3 linked regions of the Piscinibacter gummiphilus genome follow. The main gene of each other region encodes a partner of the protein of the gene in region 2 in a complex. Links are inferred from orthologs where the notes say so. Each region holds a gene or a part of one and is shown on either strand. Other genes may lie near its edges.

What was found.
Region 1: the proteins of accD (region 2) and accB are in contact, whole or in part, in a solved structure (PDB 8UXZ), measured with the Escherichia coli proteins. The link is inferred for Piscinibacter gummiphilus from one-to-one orthologs.
Region 3: the proteins of accD (region 2) and A4W93_RS14355 are in contact, whole or in part, in a solved structure (PDB 8UXZ), measured with the Escherichia coli proteins. The link is inferred for Piscinibacter gummiphilus from one-to-one orthologs.

The regions. Positions count from the first base shown.
Region 1 is NZ_CP015118.1:5,285,184-5,292,531, forward strand. What follows is about bases 2,295-5,055. They hold accB (acetyl-CoA carboxylase biotin carboxyl carrier protein), read left to right. Parts: upstream 2,295-3,321; coding sequence 3,322-3,789; downstream 3,790-5,055. Other genes in these bases: A4W93_RS24160 (TlpA disulfide reductase family protein), read left to right, coding at 2,295-2,691; aroQ (type II 3-dehydroquinate dehydratase), read left to right, coding at 2,782-3,231; accC (acetyl-CoA carboxylase biotin carboxylase subunit), read left to right, coding at 3,797-5,055. In the rest of the region: aroE (shikimate dehydrogenase), read left to right, coding at 1-766; A4W93_RS24150 (transglycosylase domain-containing protein), read left to right, coding at 763-1,527; A4W93_RS24155 (hypothetical protein), read left to right, coding at 1,565-2,173; more of A4W93_RS24160, read left to right, coding at 2,170-2,294; more of accC, read left to right, coding at 5,056-5,146; prmA (50S ribosomal protein L11 methyltransferase), read left to right, coding at 5,146-6,051; A4W93_RS30145 (zinc-ribbon and DUF3426 domain-containing protein), read left to right, coding at 6,074-7,078; A4W93_RS24190 (carbohydrate kinase family protein), read left to right, coding at 7,127-7,348. UniProt on the Escherichia coli protein: This protein is a component of the acetyl coenzyme A carboxylase complex; first, biotin carboxylase catalyzes the carboxylation of the carrier protein and then the transcarboxylase transfers the carboxyl group to form malonyl-CoA.
Region 2 is NZ_CP015118.1:2,634,764-2,642,349, reverse strand. Bases 1-2,999 are described here. They hold accD (acetyl-CoA carboxylase, carboxyltransferase subunit beta), read right to left. Parts: upstream 1,937-2,999; coding sequence 1,064-1,936; downstream 1-1,063. Other genes in these bases: trpB (tryptophan synthase subunit beta), read right to left, coding at 2,757-2,999; trpA (tryptophan synthase subunit alpha), read right to left, coding at 1,933-2,760; folC (bifunctional tetrahydrofolate synthase/dihydrofolate synthase), read right to left, coding at 1-998. Outside these bases: more of trpB, read right to left, coding at 3,000-4,025; A4W93_RS11720 (phosphoribosylanthranilate isomerase), read right to left, coding at 4,043-4,690; tRNA pseudouridine(38-40) synthase TruA, read right to left, coding at 4,753-5,559; A4W93_RS11710 (motility hub landmark protein FimV), read right to left, coding at 5,649-7,586.
Region 3 is NZ_CP015118.1:3,212,321-3,219,696, reverse strand. What follows is about bases 4,588-7,376. They hold A4W93_RS14355 (acetyl-CoA carboxylase carboxyltransferase subunit alpha), read right to left. Parts: upstream 6,574-7,376; coding sequence 5,602-6,573; downstream 4,588-5,601. Other genes in these bases: cysS (cysteine--tRNA ligase), read right to left, coding at 7,302-7,376; A4W93_RS14350 (DNA-3-methyladenine glycosylase family protein), read right to left, coding at 6,659-7,300; tilS (tRNA lysidine(34) synthetase TilS), read right to left, coding at 4,588-5,593. Outside these bases: A4W93_RS14390 (DUF748 domain-containing protein), read right to left, coding at 1-1,427; A4W93_RS14385 (HU family DNA-binding protein), read left to right, coding at 1,614-1,994; A4W93_RS14380 (hypothetical protein), read left to right, coding at 2,162-2,371; A4W93_RS14375 (hypothetical protein), read right to left, coding at 2,387-2,764; A4W93_RS14365 (aspartate kinase), read right to left, coding at 2,959-4,227; more of tilS, read right to left, coding at 4,295-4,587. UniProt on the Escherichia coli protein: Component of the acetyl coenzyme A carboxylase (ACC) complex. First, biotin carboxylase catalyzes the carboxylation of biotin on its carrier protein (BCCP) and then the CO(2) group is transferred by the carboxyltransferase to acetyl-CoA to form malonyl-CoA.

The sequences.
Region 1 (7,348 bases), 2.6 Mb from region 2 along the record:
CGCCGAACAGACCGGCCAGCCCGTCGCCTACGACCGGCTGCTGTGCCCGCTCGACGCGTTCGCGCCCACGATCCAGGCCTTCGCCGACGGCGGCGGCTCGGGCTGCAACATCACCGTGCCGTTCAAGTTCGACGCCTTCGCGATGGCGAAGCGCACGAGCGAACGCGCGGCGCTCGCCGAAGCCGCCAACGTGCTGCGGTTCGACACCGACGGCTGGTACGCCGACAACACCGACGGCATCGGCCTCGTGCGCGACATCGAACGCAACGCCGGCATCCCGCTCGCGGGCAAGCGCGTGCTGCTGGTGGGCGCCGGTGGCGCGTCGTCGGGCGCGCTCGGCCCGCTGCTGCAGGCCGGCCCGGCCGAACTCGTGCTGGCCAACCGCACCGTGGCGAAGGCCCAGACCCTGGTCGACCGCCATGCCGCGGTGGCCGCGGCGAGCGGCACGCACCTCGTGGCGCGGGGTCTCGACGAACCGGGCACCGCCTTCGACGTGGTGATCAACGCCAGTGCGTCCAGCATGGCCGGCGCCGGCATCCCCGTGTCGTCCGCCGTGCTCAAGCCCGGCACGCTGGCCCTCGACATGATGTACGGCCCGGCGGCCCGCGGGTTCATCGACTGGGCCACGTCCTTCGGCGCCGTGGGGCGCGACGGCATCGGCATGCTGGTCGAGCAGGCCGGCGAGGCCTTTTTCGTGTGGCGCGGGATCCGGCCCGACACGGCGCCCGTGCTGAAGGCGCTGCGCGAGAAGGTCGACGCGAAGTGAGATCGTTCGGCCGCCTCGTGGGGCTGCTGGTGGTGTCCCTGCTGGCGCTGCAGCTGTTCTTCGCGGCGCGCATCGCCCTGATGGCCGTGGTCGACCCGCAGTCCACCACGTTCCAGCGTTCCGAGATGTGGCGGCTGCTCACCGAGCAGGGCCAGATCGCCTGGGCCCAGGAGTGGGTGCCCGACGAGCGCATCTCCCACCACCTGAAGCGGGCGGTGATCGCGTCCGAGGACGCCACGTTCACCGACCACGGCGGCGTGGACTGGGATGCGCTCGAGAAGGCCTGGGAGAAGAACCAGAAGGCCGAGGCCCGCGCCGACAAGCTCAACCTGCGCGAGGAACAGAAGCAGGCGAAGAAGCCCGCCGCGACGCCGGCCCGCCGGGCCGAGCCGAAGGTGATCGGCGGCTCCACCATCACCCAGCAGCTCGCGAAGAACCTGTTCCTCGCCGGCGAGCGCAGCCTCGCCCGCAAGGGGCAGGAGATCGTCATCACCTTCATGCTGGAGGCGGTGCTGTCGAAGCAGCGCATCCTCGAGATCTATTTGAACAACGTCGAATGGGGCGAAGGGGTGTTCGGAGCCGAAGCGGCCGCCCGGCACTACTTCCGCGTCCCGGCCTCCGCCCTCGGCACCTACCAGGCCGCCCGGCTGGCGGTGATGCTGCCGGCGCCCAAGCGCTTCGAGAAGCGCCCGGGCTCGCCGTACGTGCTCGGGCGGGCGGCGACGATCCAGGCGCGGATGGGGGCGGTCGAGTTGCCCTGAGGCCCGAACGGCCGGCGCCCGTCGCTAGAATCCCGCGATGGCATCCACCCTGACCGCCGAACTGGCGAGCGCCGCCGCGCGGCTGATCGTCGAGGAAGGCATGGAGTACGGGCCCGCGAAACGCCGGGCCGCCCGTGTGCTGGGCCGCGCTTCCGTGCGCCCGGCCGAACTGCCCGACAACGACCTGGTGGAAGACGAGGTGCGCGCGTACCTGGCCCTCTTCTGCGCCGACACCCAGCCCGCCGAGCTGCGCGCGCTGCGCGAGACCGCGGCCACCTGGATGGAACGGCTGCAGGCCTTCCGGCCCCACCTGACCGGCGCCGTCTGGCGCGGCACCGCCACCCGGCTCAACAGCATCCACCTGCAACTCTTCTGCGACGACTCGAAGGAAGCGGAGATCTTCCTGCTGGACCGCCGCGTCGAGTTCGACGTCGGCAGCGTCGACGGTCCCCGCAACCGCCCGATCGACGTGCTGAGCTTCGCGGTGCCGAACGCGGAACTCGGCGAGCTGGTCACGCTCCACCTGAGCATCCTCGACTTCGACGACCTGCGGGGCGCGCTGAAGGCCGACACCCAGGGCCGCACCGAACGCGGCGACCTGCCGGCCCTGCGCCGCCTCCTCCAGGACACCCCGCCCACCCCATGAACCGACGACACCTCCTGATCAGCGGCGCGGCCGTGGCCGCCGTCGGCGCGGGCGCCGGCCTCGCCTGGTGGCAGCAGCGCCCCTCCGCCCCCGGCCCGGAAGCCGCGCTCTGGCGCATGCAGTTCGACGCGCCGGCTGGCGGCACGCTGCCGATGTCGTCCCTCCAGGGCAAGCCGCTGCTGCTCAACTTCTGGGCCACCTGGTGCGCGCCGTGCGTCAAGGAGATGCCGATGCTGGACGCGTTCCAGCGCGCGCAGGCGGCCGCCGGATGGCAAGTGGTGGGCCTGGCAGTCGACGGGCCCACTCCCGTGAGAGAATTCCTCGCCGCGCGGTCGATCGGGTTCAAGATCGGGCTCGCGGGCATGGAAGGGGTCGAACTGTCGCGATCGCTCGGCAACGCCAACGGCGGGTTGCCCTTCAGCGTGGTGTTCGACCGCGAGGGCCGGGTGGTGGACCGCAAACTCGGAGCCTTGACCGAAGAAAACCTGGCCGATTGGGCCAAACGGGTGAACGCGTAAGCCCTGTCCGACAAGAATTTCAAGAATTGCGGCCAAAAGCGCCTAAAGCGCGTAAAGTTCAGCCTTCGCAAATTCCACGGCGCTGACGCAATGGCAGTTCTCGTTCTTCACGGCCCCAACCTCAACCTGCTCGGCACCCGCGAGCCGACGGTGTATGGGTCGGTGACTTTGGAACAGATCAATGCCGAATTGACGAAATTGGGCGCGGATGCCGGAGTGGAGGTGAAAACCTTCCAGAGCAACCACGAAGGCGCCCTCGTCGACCGCGTGCAGGCCGCTCGCACCGACGGCACCACGTTCATCGTGATCAACCCCGCCGCCTACACCCACACCAGTGTCGCGCTGCGCGACGCGCTGGCGGGCGTGGCGATCCCGTTCATCGAAGTGCACCTGTCGAACGTGCACCGCCGCGAACCGTTCCGGCATCATTCGTACTTTTCCGACCTGGCCGACGGCATCATCGTCGGCCTCGGACACAAGGGCTACCGCCTGGCACTGGGTCACGCGATCGAACGCGACCTCGCCAGCCGCCCTGCCTGACCGGCTCTCACCAGACCCTTACAAGCCGGTGCGACCGCGCCCCGCGGCGACACCCGGCCTCCTCGAACAAAGACTGCAGTTGGAGAACTCATGGACCTGCGCAAACTGAAGACCCTGATCGACCTCGTGTCGGAGTCGAACATCTCTGAACTCGAGATCACCGAAGCGGATGGCAAGGTGCGCATCGTGAAGGCGGACCCGAACGCGGCCGTGGTGATGACCGCAGCCCCGGTGGTCCAGCAGGCTGCCGTGCCCGCACCGGTGGCCGCTCCCGCGGTTGCCGCCGCCGCGCCGGCCGTCGCCGCAGCCCCGGCCGAACCCGCCGGCCACACGGTCAAGTCGCCGATGGTCGGCACGTTCTATGGCGCGGCCAGCCCGGGCGCGAAGCCCTTCGTGGAAGTGGGCACCGTGGTCAAGGAAGGCCAGGCCATCTGCATCATCGAAGCCATGAAGATCATGAACGAGATCGAAGCCGACAAGTCCGGCACGGTCACGAAGGTGATGTGCGAGAACGGCCAGGCCGTCGAGTTCGGTCAGCCGCTGTTCATCATCGAGTAAGCGCGGCATGTTCAAGAAGATCCTCATTGCCAACCGCGGGGAGATCGCGCTGCGAATCCAGCGCGCCTGCCGCGAGATGGGCGTCAAGTCCGTCGTCGTCTACTCCGAGGCCGACCGGGACGCCAAGTACGTCAAGCTCGCCGACGAGGCCGTCTGCATCGGCCCCGCCGCCTCGGCCCAGAGCTACCTCAACATGCCGGCGATCATCTCGACGGCCGAGGTCACCGACGCGGAAGCCATCCACCCCGGCTACGGCTTCCTGTCCGAGAACGCCGACTTCGCCGAGCGGGTCGAGCAGAGCGGCTTCACGTTCATCGGCCCCACGCCAGAATCCATCCGGATCATGGGCGACAAGGTCTCGGCCAAGCAGGCCATGATCAAGGCCGGTGTGCCGTGCGTGCCCGGCTCCGAAGGTGCCCTGCCCGAAGACCCGAAGGAGATCATCCGCCAGGCCCGCGCCATCGGCTACCCGGTGATCATCAAGGCCGCGGGCGGCGGCGGTGGCCGCGGCATGCGTGTCGTGCACACCGAGGCCGCGCTGATCCACGCCGTGCAGACCACGCGCAGCGAAGCCGGTGCCGCGTTCGGCAACCCGGCGGTCTACATGGAGAAGTTCCTCGAGAACCCGCGCCACATCGAGATCCAGATCCTCGCCGACGAGCACAAGAACGCCGTCTGGCTGGGCGAGCGCGACTGCTCCATGCAGCGCCGCCACCAGAAGATCATCGAGGAAGCCCCGGCGCCGGGCATCCCGCGCCGCGTGATCGAGAAGATCGGCGACCGCTGCGCCGCCGCGTGCAAGCGCATCGGCTACCGCGGGGCCGGCACGTTCGAGTTCCTCTACGAGAACGGCGAGTTCTACTTCATCGAGATGAACACCCGCGTGCAGGTGGAGCACCCGGTGACCGAACTCGTGACCGGCATCGACATCGTGCAGATGCAGATCCGCGTCGCGGCCGGCGAGAAGCTGCCGTTCACGCAGCGCCAGATCCAGATGCACGGCCACGCCATCGAGTGCCGCGTCAACGCCGAGGACCCGTACAAGTTCACGCCGTCGCCCGGCCGCATCACCGCCTGGCACGCGCCGGGTGGCCCGGGCGTGCGCGTCGACTCGCATGCGTACACGAACTACTTCGTGCCGCCCAACTACGACTCGATGATCGGCAAGATCATCACGCACGGCGACACGCGCGAGCAGGCCATCGCCCGCATGCGCATCGCGCTGTCCGAGACGGTCGTCGAAGGCATCCTGACCAACATCCCGCTGCACCGCGAGCTGATGGTCGACGCGAAGTTCGTCGAAGGCGGCACCAGCATCCATTACCTCGAAGGCTGGATGAGCCAGCACAAGCGCTGATGATCGAACTGCTGCTCCTGGTGCCGGAGGACCTCGTCGAGTCCGTGTCCGATGCGTTGATGGACGAACTCGAGGCCCTGTCGGTGTCGGTGGAAGACGCCGATGCCGACACCGATGCCGAACGCGCGCTGTTCGGCGAACCGGGCATGCCCCCGCCCAGCGCGGGCTGGCAGCGTTCGGTCGTGACCGCGCTGTTCGCCGACGAGGACGTCGCCACCGAAGCCGCCACGCTGCTGCTCGCCCAGGACTGGGCGCAGGAGAAGGTGCACGTGCAGGCCATGCGTCCGGTCGTCGAGCAGGACTGGGTGCGGCTCACGCAGTCGCAGTTCTCGCCGGTCGAGATCACGCCGTCGTTCTGGATCGTGCCCACGTGGCATGAGCCGCCGGCCGCTGCCGAGCGCTTCATCCGCCTCGACCCGGGCCTCGCCTTCGGCACCGGCACGCACCCCACCACGCGCATGTGCCTGCGCTGGATCGCCAACCAGGCGCCGACGTTCTCGGGCTCGTGGTCGCGCGTGCTCGACTACGGCTGCGGCTCGGGCATCCTCGCCATCGGCGCGGCGCTGCATGGCGGCCGCGACATCGACGCGGTCGACATCGACGAGGCGGCCGTGATCTCCACCAACGCCAACGCGGCGGCCAACGGCGTCACGCTGAAGGCGGCGCTGCCCGACGGTGCGTCCGGCACGTACCCGCTCGTGCTGGCCAACATCCTCGCGACACCGCTCAAGCTGCTGGCCCCGCTGCTGTGCGGACACGTCGCCCCCGGCGGTCACCTCGTGCTCGCCGGCATCCTGGAACGACAGGCCGACGAACTGAAGGCCGCCTACGCACCGTGGTGCGACCTCGAGGTCAGCGACAGCGAGGACGGCTGGATCCTGATGACGGCCCGGCTGAAACCGTGATGGCGCGTGGCAAAATTTCGCCATGAGCCTGGCCACCCGTTGCACCGCCTGCGGTACCGTCTTCCGAGTCGTCCAGGACCAGCTCAAGGTCTCCGAAGGCTGGGTGCGGTGCGGCCGGTGTGACCAGGTCTTCAACGCCATCGAAGGGCTGTTCGACCTCGAACGCGACGCCCCGCCCGACTGGAACCCGCCCCCCGCGCCACCGCAGCCGCCGGCCTCGACCATCACGTCGGCCTACCGCGCGCCCGTCGAACAGCCCGAGGACGAGGACGTCTTCAGCCTGAGCGACGAGGACCGCATCCACTCGCGCTTCTTCCAGCCCGAGCAGGACGACGTCTCGCAGACGCCTGCCCAGAACATCGCCGAACGCGACCGCGTCGACTTCGCCGACGCCCAGTTCAACGACGCGCTGATCGCCGACGTCGAGGCCGACAACCCGTCCACCGAACGCCCGCCGGTCGAGGAAGAACCACCGCCGCCGAAAAAGCGCAGCACGTCGTCGAAGTCGGCCAAGGCCTCGCCCGGCTTCCTCCGCGACGCCAAGCGCAAGGCGCGCTGGCGCAGCCCGCGCGTGCGCTTCGGGCTCTCGCTGCTCGTGCTGCTGCTGTCGGCCACGCTCGCAGGCCAGGCCGCACTGCACTTCCGCGACGTCGTGGCCACCCGCTGGCCGGCCGCACGCCCGGCGCTGGTGGCCGCGTGCGAACAGCTGGGCTGCTCGGTGGGCCTGCCGCGCCGCATCGACGACCTGTCGGTGGAAAGCAGCGCGCTCTCGCCGGCGAACGGCGGCGGGTATCGCCTGTCGGTGGTGCTGCGCAACCGCGGCCACATGGACCTCGCGCTGCCCTCGATCGACCTCACGCTCACCGACTCCGAAGGCCAGATGGTCTCGCGGCGCGCGCTCTCGCCCGCCGACTTCCGCATCCAGCCGGCCCACCTCGCAGCCGGCGCCGAAGCCACGCTGCAACTGGTGCTCGCGGCCGAGGGGCCGCGCGTGAGCGGCTACACCGTCGAAATCTTCTATCCTTGACCCCCCAGGCGGCCACCCGATGCCGCCGCCACCACGGAGACCCCTCCCATGTCAGCCCTGATCTGCGGCTCGCTCGCATACGACACCATCACCACGTTCCCGGGCCGTTTCGCCCAGCAGATCCTGCCCGAGCAGTTGCACATCCTGAACGTGTCGTTCCTCGTGCCCACGCTGCGCCGCGAGTTCGGCGGCTGCGCCGGCAACATCGCCTACACGCTCGCGAAGCTCGGCGGTGACCCGCTGATCATGGCCGCGGCCGGTCCCGACGCG
Region 2 (7,586 bases):
TTCATCGCACCGAACACCACGCGGGTGCGCGGGTGGAAGGGCATGTTGTCGAGGTTGTTCACGAGCGTGGCCACCGCGTGCGGGTTGTGCGCCACGTCGAGCACCACGGTGGGCTGCCCCGGCATGATCTGGAACCGGCCCGGCAGTTCGACGATGGCCAGGCCGTTGCGGATCGCCTGTGCCGTGACGGGGAGCCGGTCGCGCAGGGCCTCGAACACGGCGATCATGCCGGAGGCGTTCAGCAGCTGGTTCGCACCGCGCAGCGCCGGGTACGCCAGCGCGTTGAAGCGCTTGCTGCGGCCCGCCCAGCCCCACTGCTGCTTGTCGCCGGCGTAGTTGAAATCGCGGCCGATCTGCCACAGGTCGGCCCCGATGGCCTCGGCATGAGCCGCCAGGCTCGCGGGCGGCACCGGGTCGCTCACGATGGCCGGCTTGCCCGGGCGCATGATCTGGGCCTTCTCGCGGCCGATGGATTCGCGGTCCGGCCCCAGGTAATCCATGTGGTCGAGGTCGATGCTGGTGATGACAGCGCAGTCGGTGTCGATCACGTTGACCGCGTCCAGTCGGCCGCCCAGGCCCACTTCCAGGATGACGAAGTCGACGTCCGCCTGCGACAGCAGACGCATGATGGCGAGCGTGGTGAACTCGAAGTACGTGAGGGTGATGTCACCCCTCGCCTGCTCCACCGCCTCGAAGTGCGGCACGAGGTCGGCCGCGGACACCATCGCGCCGTTGACGCGGCAGCGCTCCTCGAAGTGCACGAAGTGCGGCTTGATGTAGAGCCCCACACGGTAGCCCGCCTGCAGGCCCACGGCCTCCAGCATCGCGCACGTGGAGCCCTTGCCGTTGGTGCCGGCCACGGTGACGACGGGCACCTTGAACGCGAGCCCCAGGCGCGCCTTCAGCTCGGTCATGCGCGACAGCGTCATGTCGATGGTGCTGGGGTGCAGGCGCTCGCAGTGGGCGAGCCATTCGTCGAGGTTGGTGGGCAACGGCATGGCGGGTGACTCGGGAAGCACAAGGGCGGCCGAAGCCGCCCTTGGGTGGAACAGAGAGAGAAGGATCAGGCGACCGCGTCGGCGCTCTGACGCTGCAGCATCGCGAGCGCACGCGCGATGGTGCCGCGCAGCTCCCGGCGGTCGACGATCATGTCGACGGCACCCTTCTGCACGAGGAACTCGGCGCGCTGGAAGCCTTCGGGCAGCTTCTCGCGCACGGTGTCCTGGATCACGCGCGGACCGGCGAAGCCGATCAGGGCCTTCGGTTCGGCGATGACCATGTCGCCCATGAACGCGAAGCTCGCCGACACGCCACCCATCGTCGGGTCGGTCAGCACGCTGACGTACGGCAGCTTCGCCTTCGCCAGGCGCGTGAGCGCGGCGTTGGTCTTGGCCATCTGCATCAGGCTCAGCAGGCCTTCCTGCATGCGCGCGCCGCCGGTGGCGGTGAAGCTGATGAAGGGCACCTTCTGCTCGACGGCGGTCTCGACGCCTCGCACGAAGCGTTCGCCCACCACGGAGCCCATCGAGCCGCCCATGAAGTCGAACTCGAAGCAGGCCGCCACCACGGGGATGGTGTGGATGGCACCGCCCATCACGACGAGCGCATCGGTCTCGCCGGTGGCTTCCATCGCGGCCTTGAGGCGCTCGGGGTACTTCTTGCTGTCCTTGAACTTCAGCGCGTCGACCGGCACCACTTCCTGGCCCAGCTCGTAGCGGCCTTCGCCGTCGAGGAAGGCGTTCAGGCGCGCGCGGGCGCCGATGCGGTGGTGGTGGCCGCACTTCGGGCAGACGTTGACGTTCTGCTCGAGGTCGTTCTTGTAGAGCACCGTCTCGCAGGACGGGCACTTGATCCAGAGACCTTCGGGGACCGTGCGGCGTTCGCTCGGGTCGGTCTGCTGCATCTTGGGAGGCAGCAGTTTTTCAAGCCAACTCATCGGTGGACTCCTTTCAGGGTGTCGAGCGCGGTGCGGATTTCAGCGATGAACTTCGCCGCCTCGGAAACGACATTGTCGCGTGTTTGGACTTCCAGAATCTGGATGAGTTTCGACCCGATCACGACCGCATCGGACACTTCGCCGACGGCCTTGGCCGTTTCGGCGTCACGGATGCCGAAACCGACCCCGACCGGCACGCCCACGTGGGCCTTGATGCGCGGCACCATGGTGGCCACCGCGCCGGTGTCCAGGTTCCCGGCCCCGGTCACACCCTTCAGCGAGACATAGTACACATAGCCGCGGGCGATGCGGCCCACGTCCTTCATGCGCTGCTCGGTGGACGTGGGGGCCAGCAGGAAGATGGGGTCGAGCTGGTGCGCGGCCAGACGGGCTGCGAAGGCCTCGCATTCCTCGGGCGGATAGTCGACCACCAGCACGCCGTCCACGCCGGCCTCGGCCGCGTCGCGCACGAAGGCATCGGCGCCCAGGCGCTGGTCGTAGCGTTCGATGGGGTTCGCATAGCCCATCAGCACGATCGGGGTGGTCTGGTTCTTCTCGCGGAAGGCACGCACGTAGGCGAGCACCTGCGGGGTGCCGATGCCGTGCGACAGCGCACGTTCGGCGGCCCGCTGGATGACGGGACCGTCGGCCATGGGATCGGAGAACGGCACGCCCAGCTCGATCACGTCGGCACCGGCCTCGGCCATCGCGAGCATCAGCTCGACGGTGGCATCGGGGAACGGGTCACCGGCGGCGATGTAGGGGATCAGTGCCTTGCGGCCTTTTGCCTTGAGGGCGTCGAAACACGCTTTGATGCGGCTCATGCGCGGCCTTTCGCGAGCGCTTCGGCGCCCTTCACGGTGCGGCCGGCTTCCGAGGGCCGGTTGTAGAACGACGCGCCGGACAGGTCGGCGACGGTGCCGATGTCCTTGTCGCCGCGGCCGGACAGGTTCACGAGCAGGCTCTGGTCGGGGCGCATGGTGTGGGCGAGCTTCAGGGCGTGCGCGAAGGCGTGCGACGACTCGAGCGCGGGGATGATGCCCTCGGTGCGGCACAGGTGGTGGAACGCGGCGAGCGCCTCGGCATCGGTGATGCCGACGTACTCGGCGCGGCCGATGTCCTTCAGGTACGCGTGCTCGGGGCCCACGCCGGGGTAGTCGAGGCCGGCCGAGATCGAGTGGGTCTCAGTGATCTGGCCGTTGTCGTCCTGCAGCAGGTAGGTGCGGTTGCCGTGCAGCACGCCGGGCGAGCCGGCGATCAGCGTGGCGGAGTGCTTGCCGCTGTCGAGGCCCTCGCCCGCCGCCTCGACGCCGATCAGGCGCGTGCCGGCGACGTCGATGTACGGGTAGAAGATGCCCATGGCGTTGCTGCCGCCGCCCACGCACGCGATGACCGCGTCGGGCTGCTTGCCGCCGCCCAGCATGGCCGGCATCTGCACGAGGCACTCGTCGCCGATCACCCGCTGGAAGTCGCGCACCATCGCCGGGTACGGGTGCGGGCCCGCGACCGTGCCGATGATGTAGAACGTGCTCTCGATGTTGGTGACCCAGTCGCGCATGGCTTCGTTCAGCGCGTCCTTCAGGGTCTTGGAGCCGCTTTCCACGGGCACCACGGTGGCGCCCAGCAGGTTCATGCGGTACACGTTGGGCGACTGGCGCTTGACGTCCTCGCTGCCCATGTAGACCACGCACTCCATGCCGTAGCGGGCGCAGATGGTGGCCGTGGCCACGCCGTGCTGGCCGGCGCCGGTCTCGGCGATCACCCGCTTCTTGCCCATGCGGCGCGCGAGCAGCGCCTGGCCGATGGTGTTGTTGACCTTGTGCGCGCCCGTGTGGTTCAGATCCTCGCGCTTCAGGTAGATCTGGGCGCCGCCCAGTTCCCGGCTGGTGCGCGCGGCGTGGTAGATCGGGCTCGGGCGGCCCACGAAGTGGGCCAGTTCGCTGCGGTACTCGGCGAGGAAGTCGGGATCCTTCTGGGCCGCGTCCCACGCGGACTTCAGTTCGTCAAGCGCGTGGATCAGCGTTTCCGCCACGAAGGTGCCGCCATAGGGGCCGAAATGCCCCCGGGCGTCGGGTTGCTGGTAAGTCATGGAAATCCTTGGAATCTTCAGTTGGGCGCGGCGGCCAGCCGGGCATCGGCTTCGCGCACCGCATCGCAGAACCGGCGGATGGCGTGGGCATCCTTGATGCCCTTTGCCGATTCGACGCCGGAACTCACATCAACGGCCCATGGCCGGACCCTGAAGATGCCTTCGATCACATTTTCGGCATGCAACCCACCAGACAAAACGACCGGACGGGACACGCCGTGAGGAATGAGAGACCAATCAAATGCCTTTCCGCTGCCGCCGTAGCTCTCGACGTGGGTGTCGAGCAGCAGGGCCTGAGCGTCGGGATACTGGAGGGCGAAGTTTAACAAATCGAAGCCGGGGGACATGCGGGCGGCCCGCAGGTAGGGACGGCCCGCCTGCCAGCACTGCTCCGGGCGCTCGTCGCCGTGGAACTGCAGCACCGCGTTCGGGATGGCGGCAGTGACCGCCTCGATGAGGGCGGCGCCGGCGTTGACGAACAGCGCGACCGGCGTGACGAAGGGCGGCAGCCGGCTCGCGAGCCGGGCAGCCTTCTCCACGCTCACATGACGCGGGCTTCGCTCGTAGAAGTTGAGGCCGATGGCATCGGCACCTGCCTCGACGGCGGCGTCGACGTCGACTTCGCGGGTGAGGCCGCAGATCTTGATTCGGGTGCGTCGGGTCATGGCACGGGGCGCCGGCAGGCGCAGGAGAAAACCATCGATCGTGAGCGTGGGCGGCTCGGAAATCAGCGGGGCAGCCAGTCCATCGCCGCGGTATGGGTCGGCAGGTCCAGGGCGGGATCGTAGTACGGACCGGCGAAGTACAGCCCCGCCGGGGAAAACGTGGGCGCGGCATGCAGACGCAAGCGAGCGGCCAGCACCTCCGCCATCCAGGACGGCGGTCGCCGTCCGGCACCCACGGCGATCAGGCAGCCCATGATATTGCGGATCATGTGGTGCAGGAAGGCGTTGCCGTCGAAGTCGAAGCGCCAGTACGCCCCGCAGCGGCGGATCTCGATGGCGTTCAGTCGGCGCACCGGCGAATTGGCCTGGCACTCGGACGAGCGGAAGGCGCTGAAGTCGTGTTCGCCGATGAGGACGCACGTGGCCTCGCGCATGCGGTCGCCGTCGAGCGGCGTGAACACCCAGCCGGCGGACCCCACCTCGATGGCCGGTCGCACCGGCGACTCCAGCAGCACGTAGGTGTAGCGCCGCCCGAGGGCGCTGTAGCGGGCGTGGAACTCGGGGCCCACCTCGCGGCACCACAGCACGGCGATGTCGGGGGGCAGGTAGCGGTTGGTGCCCCGCACCCAGGAGTTGAGTTCACGGACCACCGGCGGGTCGATGTGCACGACCTGGTTGAGCCCGTGCACCCCGGTGTCGGTGCGGCCGGCACACATCGTGTCGACAGGCTGGGCAGCGAACTCGGACAGCGCCGACTCGAGCCGGCCCTGCACGGTGGGTTCGACGGGCTGGCGTTGCCAGCCGCTGTAGGCCTGGCCGCGGTAGGCGATGCCCAGCGCGAGCCTCGGGCCCTTCGCCCTCTCGGCCACGGATGCTTCGGCCTCGGAATTCACGCAGGGACCTCAATGAGAACGGCCGGCCGGGAACCCCGAACCGGCCGCATCGGGACGGACTGCAATCAGCCCAGTTCGTCCAGCATGGCCTGGGCACGCAGCTTCACGGAGCCGGTGGCCTTGGCCACCACTTCCTGCAGCAGGTCGCGTGCGCCTTCCATGTCGCCGATCTGGCGGAACTCTTCGGCCAGCTCCAGCTTGCGGGCGATCGGGTCGCCATCTTCGCCGGCGGCTTCGCCCAGGTCGATGTCGGCGAAGTCGGCCGCCGGCGGCGCGCCCTTCACCGGCGTGGCCGGCTGGGTGAGTTCGTCGTTCGGCGAGCCCAGGTCGAGGGAGATCGACGACAGGTCGAACTCCATCGAGCCCGAGTTGGACACCGGCGGCTTGGCCACCGGCTGCGCCGGCGTGGCCGGCAGCGTGGGCTCGTCGAGGTCGAAGCGCATGCCACCCAGGTCGTCCTGCGAGGCGGCCGGGAACGGCTGCGTCTGCTCGGTCAGGCGGGCCGGGGGCGGCTCGGCGGCTTGCGGGGAGTCGTCGAAGCCCAGGTCGAGGTCGAGGTCGACACCCGAACCGGTGCTGTCGAAACCGCTCGACGAACCGGTGCTGGCGCCAAACTCGGACGGCGACGGCAGGACCGACTGCGGCATGGTGCTCGCGCCGAGCAGTTCGGCCGACGGACGGCCATCACCCTCGACCTGCGCGGGCACGCCACCCGGCTGGTACAGCGGGTTCTCGGGTTCGATCTGGAGGCCGAGCTCCTGGGCCTTGGCCCAGTCCTCGCCCTGCCCGCCCGTCAGGCCGTACAGCTGCGTGGCCAGCAGTTCGAAGCCCTTCGTGTCACGGCGCTTGGCGTAGACCTCGAGCAGCTTGGTGCGGATGGCCAGGCGCTCCGGGCTGGCGCGCATGGCTTCCTTGAGGATTTCCTCGGCCTGCAGGTCGCGGCCGTAGGCGAGGTACACGTCGGCCTCGGCGACCGGATCCACGTCGCCGATGGCGTCGAGCTGGCTGAGCGAGTAGCTCATCGACGACGAGGCGCCGCTGGCGTCACGGGTGTCGATGCGCTGGCCGCCGCTGGCGCCGAAGAACGAGTCGGGCTGCAGGCGGCTCTCGAGGAACGACGTTTCGCCGCTGTCCTTCTTCTTGCGGTTGCGGACGGTGTAGATGCCGTAGCCGGCCAGCAGGATCACCAGCAGCGCGCCAAGGGCGAGCACCAGCGGGTTGTCTTCGAAGATGGACGGCTCTTCGACCGGGGCCGGTGCAGGCACCGGACGGCGCGGGGCAGCGGCCGAGGCCGGGGGCGCGGCCACCGGTGCGCTGGCCACGGCTTCCGGCTCCGAAGCCGCGGCAGCGACCGGCACGGAAGCGGGCTCGGGCGCCACGACGGCAGCCGAGGCCGGCGCGGGAGCCGGTTCGGGGGCTGGCGCGGGGACCGGTGCGGGAGCCGGAGCCGGCACGGGGGCCGGAGCGGGCGTGGGCGCCGGTGCGGGGGCCGCAGCCGGCTTCGGCGCGGGGGTGGGCACCGTGGGCGTGGCGGTGGGCGTCTGCACGGCGACACCCGGCTTGCTGGCGGCAGCGGCCGGCGCACCGGCCTTGCCACCCTGCTGGGCGCCGGACAGCTTCTTCAGGTCCTCGACGTTCTTGGCGAGTTCGGCCACGCGGGCGGCGGCTTCCTTCTGCTCGCGTTCCTTCGAGAGGCGCGATTCCGGCGCGGACGCCTTGGCGCTGGCGCCCTTGCTCAGGACGAGCTTGTCGGGTGCGGGGGCTGCGGCCTGCTTGCGGTCGTCGACCTCGGCCTTGACCTGGCCGCTGGCCTGGCGGGACGAACCGTCGACCTTGGTTTCGCGCACACCACCGGCCAGGCGCTGGCGGTAGGCACCGAAGTCGGCGCTCTGCGCCTGGATCAGCGAACGGGCTTCGGCCGGCGTGACGGCGCGGACGGCATCGGCGGACGGCACGGCCAGCACGGCGCCGGACTTCAGCCGGTTCATGTTGTTGCCAGCGAA
Region 3 (7,376 bases), 570 kb from region 2 along the record:
CCCCCGGCCCACTCGAGCCGGGCCTGGGCCGAGAGCCGTCCCGCCACGCGCGGCGTGGCGACCGCGTTCAGGTACGGCTGCAGCGCCTCGAGCGCGATCGCATCGGCCGTGACGTTCGCGGCGGCGCTGGCAGTCCCGCCCTCGCCTTCGACCGACACCGCGCCCCAGTCCTGCGGCTTGTCGCCGGCCGAGCGGATGCGCAGCGAAGCCGACAGCGGCGTCGGCGCCGTGGCCGGGTGGCTCACCGGGCCCGCCTTCGCCGTGACGTCGACGAGGTCGAGTGCCGCGGCCGGCACCACCGTGGCATCGCGCCACGCGACCTGGCCGTGCGTGAGGTGGAAGGCGTCCACCTTCACCTCCCAGGGCAGCGGTTCGGCCTTGCCGAGCACGGCGGAGGCGGCGGACGCCGCTGGGGCAGGCGCGGAAGCCGCTTCCGATGGGGACGGCGCCGGCATGCCGTCGATGCGCCCGTCGGCGAGGCGCCGGGCCTGCACCGACAGGCCGTCGAGATCGACCGAGGCGAAGTGGAGCTTGCGCGCCAGCGGCTGCACGTCGGCGAGCCCGACCTTCAGCGACTTCCAGCCGAGCAGTTCGGCATCGGCCGCGGTGGCCACCGCGACGTCGTCGGCCTCGACCGAACCGCGGAGGGTCACGCTGGGCTGGCCGTCCGGGGCGATCGAGAACGCCGCCTCGAGGTCGCCGCCCAGCACGCCGCGCACCACCTTCACCGGCAGCGCCTTCGGCACGTACACGAGGTACGGCGCGAGGTCGAAGCGGTCGAGGCCCAGCTTGAACGTGCCGCTGCGGGTCTGCGCGAACGGCGTGGCCTGCGCGCCGGTGTCGAACGACGCTCCGTTCAGCAGGAACGCGAGGCGCGGCTCGACCTTCACCTCCACCTGGGCCGGCAGGTTCGACAGGAACGGCAGCGACAGCTGCAGCTGCTTGAGCTCGTGCACGCGGCCCGCCGGGCGGTCGTCGAACCGCGCCTCGCCATCGGTGACCTGCACGTTGTAGAGCGCGAAACGCGCGGGCTCGCCGGCCGGCTCGCTCGAAGGCTTCGGCGTGAAGCGGGTGATGAGGTCGTCGATGTCGTAGCGGCCCGCCGCGGTGTGCGCCACGCGGACACGCGGACGCGTGAGTTCGATCGCTTCGAGCACCGGCGCGCGGCGGAACGCCGAACTGGCCGAGACGTTCGCGAGCAGGCGGTCGATGGTCAGCAGCGGCGCCGCATCACCGGCCGCCCCCGCGATGGCGATGTCCTCGACCACGAGTTGAAGGCGCCACGGATGGATGCTCACGCGCCCGAGCGTGACGGTGCGGCCGAGCATCTCAGTGAGCCGCGCCTCGCCCTGCGACTTCATCAATGGGGGCGCGCCCAGCCAGACCGCACCGGTGAGCACCACGAGGGCCGCGAGGGCCCACACCAACCGCTTGATCCACACCAGAGCACGCTCCCCACGGCCCTCGGCCGAATCTCGAAGACGGCATGTTTGCACAATTCCGTCGTTGCGTCGCGACCACCCTTCCGGGATTCCCACACAGTGTCCATGCACCCAAACGGGCGTCTCGTGCCGATTGGCCCGAAGTTTCCGTCACAATGCGGCAGCCCGCGAATGGCGGGCGCAACCGATAGAAACGAAAGAATGAACAAAACCGAACTGATCGAGCACCTGGCCTCCAAGCACGAACTGACCAAGGCCGAAGCCGGTCGCATCCTGGAAACGCTGCTCGACGCGGTCGTCACCAACGTCAAGAAGGGCAACGCCGTCACGCTGCCGGGCTTCGGCTCGTTCAAGCAGCACGCCCGTGCCGCCCGCAACGGCGTGAACCCCAGCACCGGCGCGAAGATCAAGATCGCTGCCGCCAAGCTGCCGAAGTTCACCCCGGGCGCCGGCTTCAAGGCCGCCGTGGACCCGAAGGCTGCCGCTCGCAAGGCTGCCAAGGCTCCGGCCCCGAAGAAGGCCGCTCCCGCGAAGAAGGCCAAGAAGGCCTGATCGCCTTCACGCGCCGCACGCCCGCGTCCCGCGGGTGCTGCGACCGAAGAGAACCCCGGGTGACCGGGGTTTTTTTATGCCCGCGCGGGACACGTGCACATCATTGCGGGAACGCCGCCTGCTGGCGAAGATGCAGCGGGCAGGCGGTCTGCCCGAAGGAGACGCGCATGCCCACGAAGGACACGACCCGGTTGACCGATCAGCAATGGATCGACGGCACCGTGAAGAAGATGATGGCCCTCGACGAGGGCCTGGGTGACGAGGACCTGAAGGAGTTCGTCACCGACCTCGCGGCACGCCCCAACTGGCGCGCGCTGTCGCCCGAGGATGCGGCGACGAAGGCGTTCGGCGAACTGGAGCCACCGGAGGCGCGCTGAAACCGTGCCCGGCCCCTAGTACGGCGAGTGCAGGTCGAAGCAACGCAGGAAAGCCCGCCGTTCCCCGCTCGTGTCGACGAGCTGGGAGTCCTTCAGTTCGCGGAGCTCGGCGCGCCCATCGTCGAACACGTCCGCACGCACCTGGAGCCCGCGTGAGCTGCCCCACGTTTCCACGCGACTGCCACCCGGCTGCCGCTGCTGCCGCACGGTGGTCGCGGTGACCGAGTGGGACTTGTAGAACTCCTGCTCGAGGCAGTTGGCGAACGCGGTCGCCGACGCGGCGGGCACGCGCACTGTCTTCCACAGCACGAACTCTTCGGGGATCGCGGTGGGCGTGTTGCCGCAGCCTGTTGCGGCGAGGGCGATCCAGGCGGTCGCGATGATCCTGCGCATGTCTTCACCTTTCGTGCGGGCACAAAAAAGCCCCGGCGAGCGGGGCTTCCTTGCATTGCGTTGGTTGGCGGAGTCGGAGGGATTCGAACCCTCGATGCAGGTTTTGCCCACATACTCCCTTAGCAGGGGAGCACCTTCGGCCACTCGGTCACGACTCCAGCACAGCGCGCATTCTAACCCGAGAATTCGGGTTTTCAGCCAGCGGGCTGATCCAAATCGAAGGCCTTGTGCAGAGCGCGCACGGCGAGCTCCATGTACTTCTCGTCGATGACCACGCTCGTCTTGATTTCGCTGGTGGTGATCATCTGGATGTTGATGCCTTCGTCGGCCAGGCAACGGAACATCTTCGAGGCCACGCCCACGTGCGAGCGCATGCCGATGCCGACGATGCTGACCTTGCAGATCTTCGGGTCGCCCACGACCTGCGTGGCGGCGGTGGCGGGCACGACCTTCGCGTTCAGCAGGTCGAGCGTGCGCTGGTAGTCGTTGCGGTGGACCGTGAACGAGAAGTCGGTCTTGCCGTCGTGCGAGACGTTCTGGATGATGACGTCGATGTCGATGTTGGCTTCGGCGACGGGGCCGAGGATCTGGAACGCGATGCCAGGCTTGTCGGGCACTCCCATCACGGAGATCTTCGCTTCATCGCGGTTGAAGGCGATGCCAGCCACAACTGCTTGTTCCATTTTTTCGTCTTCCTCAAAAGTGATCAGGGTGCCGGAGCGCGCCTCTTCGGCGATGTCGATGTCCCACGGGGTGAAGCTGGAGAGCACGCGCGTGGGCACGCGGTACTTGCCGGCGAATTCGACGGAACGGATCTGCAGCACCTTCGAGCCCAGGCTCGCCATCTCGAGCATTTCCTCGAAGCTGACGGTGGCCATGCGGCGTGCCTCGGGCACGATGCGCGGGTCGGTGGTGTAGACGCCGTCGACGTCGGTGAAGATCAGGCACTCGTCGGCCTTCATCGCGGCCGCCACGGCCACGGCCGAGGTGTCGGAGCCGCCACGGCCGAGCGTGGTGATGTTGCCCTTGTCGTCCACGCCCTGGAAGCCGCAGACGATCACGACGCGGCCGGCGGCCAGGTCGGCGCGCACGCGTGCGTCGTCGATGCTCTGGATGCGGGCTTTCGTGTACGAGCTGTCGGTGCGCACGGGCACCTGCCAGCCGGCATAGCTCACGGCCTCGACACCTTCGGCCTGCAGCGCGATGGCGAGCAGGCCCACCGAGACCTGTTCGCCCGTGGAGGCGATCATGTCGAGTTCGCGCAGCAGCGCGTCGGTGGTCTGGGTCGGGGACAGTTCCTTCGCCAGGCCCAGCAGGCGGTTGGTCTCACCGCTCATGGCCGAGGGAACGACGACCATCTGGTGCCCGGCACGGGCCCATTTGGCGACCCGCTTGGCGACGTTTCGAATGCGCTCCGTGGAGCCCATGGAGGTGCCGCCGTATTTGTGAACGATGAGTGCCATGAAAAGGGATGTCGCAGAAATGAGGGGATGCGCCTCGGAGCGCAACCGGGGATTTTAGCGCGGCCTGTCACCCTTCGGTCACGTTCGCGGCCTCCCAGGCCAGCATCATTTGCGCTTGACCGGGCAATCCGACCACCCTGGCGTCGATGCCGAGGCCCGGCACGAACACCAGTTGCCCCCCGCTGAACAGCAGCGGACCACCGCGGTCCCACTCGGGAACGCCCGCGGCCTGGTACTGCTTCTTGAGGCTGCGCGCAGGCCGCGAGAAGCCCGCCTGGAACTGCTCGCCACCCTGGCGCTCGCGCAGGTCGAGGTGCGCGAGCCACGCGAGCGGCACGCCGCCTTCGTCGACGCGGGTCGCATGGACCGCCCCACCCCACCCCGGCAGCCGGTAGCGTCCGGCCCGGCGGATCGCGAGCGTGGGCTCGCGCGACGGTGCCACTGCGGCGACGGCCTGCCCGAAGGACAGGCGCCCGCGGTAGCGGCGAAGTTCTCCACCGGCCCATGCCCAGCACGCGGGCCCCGTGCCGATCAACTCGGTGCGCAACCGCTCGACGAGTGCCGCTGTGGCGGGTTCTCCCCGACGTTCCCGCAACCACGCCCGCAGCGCGTTGATGCGACGCGCTTCGCCGAGCCGGGACCAAGCCGCGATGTCGAGCCGTTCGCCCACGGCGCACGTGGCGAGGTCGGCCGCGGCGACTTCATCGAGCACCTGCGCGGCCTGCTGCGCCCAGCGCGCGGACGCCGCGAGTGCCACCTCCGCATCGGGGAAGGCCTCCACCAGCACAGGCCACACGGCCTCGCGCAGGCGGTTGCGCGCGAAACGCGGGTCGGTGTTGCTGGGATCGTCGACGGAGTCGAGTCCGCACTGCCGGACGTACTGCTCGATGTGGGCACGCGGCACGTCGAGCCAGGGACGCTGCCACACGAGGCCGTCTCGTTCGATGCGCGACGGCATCGCGGAGAGGCCTGCGACACCGCCGCCCCGCAGGGCCTGCAGCAGGAAGGTCTCGGCCTGGTCCCTCCGGTGATGGCCCAGCAGCACGAGGCCGGCACCGGCCTCCCGCGCCATCGTGGCGAGTGCGGCGTAGCGCGCATCGCGCGCCCAGGCCTCGACACTCTCGCCGCGGCGAGGCCGCGCGGTGAGGCGGTGGCCGATGAAACGAACGGGAAGGCCTTCGGCGGCCCATCGCCTGCACATGGATTCGACGTGGTCGAACCAGGCATCGGCTTCGGGCAGCAGCCCGTGGTGGATGTGGAGCGCGACGACGTCGAGCCCCTGGCCGCGCGCCGCGGTGGCCGTGGCGTGCAACAGTGCGAGGGAGTCACGGCCCCCGCTGCAGGCGACCGCGACGATGCCCCTCACGGCGAGGATCAGCGCTCTTTGGTGTCGCTGAATCGGCCGTAGGCCTGCAGGCGCTCGTAGCGGCGCTCCAGCAGTTCCTTCGGCTTGAGGTCGCTGACCTGGCGCAGCGCGTCGTTCAGGGCGCGCTTGAGGTACGCGGCCATCTGCTTCGGATCGCGGTGGGCGCCACCGACCGGCTCGTTGACGATCTTGTCGACGAGGCCCAGGGCCTTCAGGCGGTGGGCGGTGATGCCCATGGCCTCGGCCGCGTCGGGCGCGCGCTCGGACGTCTTCCAGAGGATGGACGCGCAGCCTTCCGGCGAGATCACCGAGTACACCGAGTACTGCAGCATCAGCACCTGGTCGCCCACGCTGATGGCCAGCGCGCCGCCCGAGCCGCCTTCACCGATGATGGTGACGATGACCGGCACTTCCAGCTGCGCCATCTCGAAGATGTTGCGGCCGATGGCCTCCGACTGGCCGCGCTCTTCGGCGCCGATGCCGGGGTACGCCCCGGGGGTGTCGACGAGCGTGAACACGGGCAGGCCGAACTTCTCGGCGAGCTTCATCAGGCGCAGGGCCTTGCGGTAGCCCTCGGGGCGCGACATGCCGAAGTTGCGCGCGGCGCGCTCCTTCGTGTCGCGGCCCTTCTGGTGGCCGATGACCATGCAGGCCTGGCCGTTGAAGCGTGCGAGGCCGCCGACGATGGACTGGTCGTCCGCGAAGGCGCGGTCACCCTTGAGTTCCTGGAACTCGGTGAAGATCTCGTTGATGTAGTCGAGCGTGTACGGACGCTGGGCGTGGCGCGCGATCTGCGCGACCTGCCACGGCGTGAGGCTCGAGTAGATGTCCTTCGTGAGCTGCTGGCTCTTCTGGCTCAGCCGCGAGATCTCGTCGGAGATGTCGACCGCGGATTCGCTTTGCACGTAGCGCAGCTCTTCGATCTTCGTTTCGAGTTCGGCGATCGGCTGCTCGAATTCAAGGAAGTGACGTTTGCTCATCGGGTGGGGTCCTGCAAAACTGGTGGGCCGCGGCGCGTGGTGCGGGGGCGGCAACGTGATCGCGCACAGGGGCGCTTCGGTTCACTCAGGTCGACACAGGCAGAGGTTCAAGGCTCCGCCAAATGTACCATGTGGCCACCGAGCGGAATGGCGCCCAGGCGTCACCCACCTCGCGGGCCTCGGCCCGGGAGACGGGTTCGCCGCTGAAGTAGTTCTGGCTGATGCCTTTCATCAGCCCCAGGTCGTCCAGGGGCAGCACGTTCGGGCGCAGCAGGTGGAAGATGAGGAACATCTCGGCGGTCCACCGTCCGATCCCGCGGATGGCGACGAGTTCCTCGATGATGGCCTCGTCGTCCATCTGCTGCCACTGCTTCACGTGCACCATGCCGCTCTCGAAGTGGCGTGCCAGGTCGAGCACGTAGTCGACTTTGCGGGCAGACATGCCGGCTTCGCGCAGCTGCTGTGCCTCGACGGCCAGCACGGCCGCCGGCTTGACCCGTTCGGCCTCGCCGTCCACCGCTTCGACCAGGCGCTCCCACACGGTCTGCGCGGCCTTCATCGAGATCTGCTGACCCACGATGGAGCGCGCGAGCGTGGTGAAGGCGTCCCCGCGGCTCTGCAGCCGGGCGTCGCCGAACATCGGAATCAGCTTGCGCATGACACGGTCGCGCTTGGACAGGTGGCGGCAGGCCTCGTCCCAGAAATCAGGAGTGACGATTCGCACCACGTCAGGCCTTCATCCAGGTGGTGCCTTGCGGGGAGTCCTGCAACACGATGCCGTCGGCCAGCAGTTCCTGGCGCAG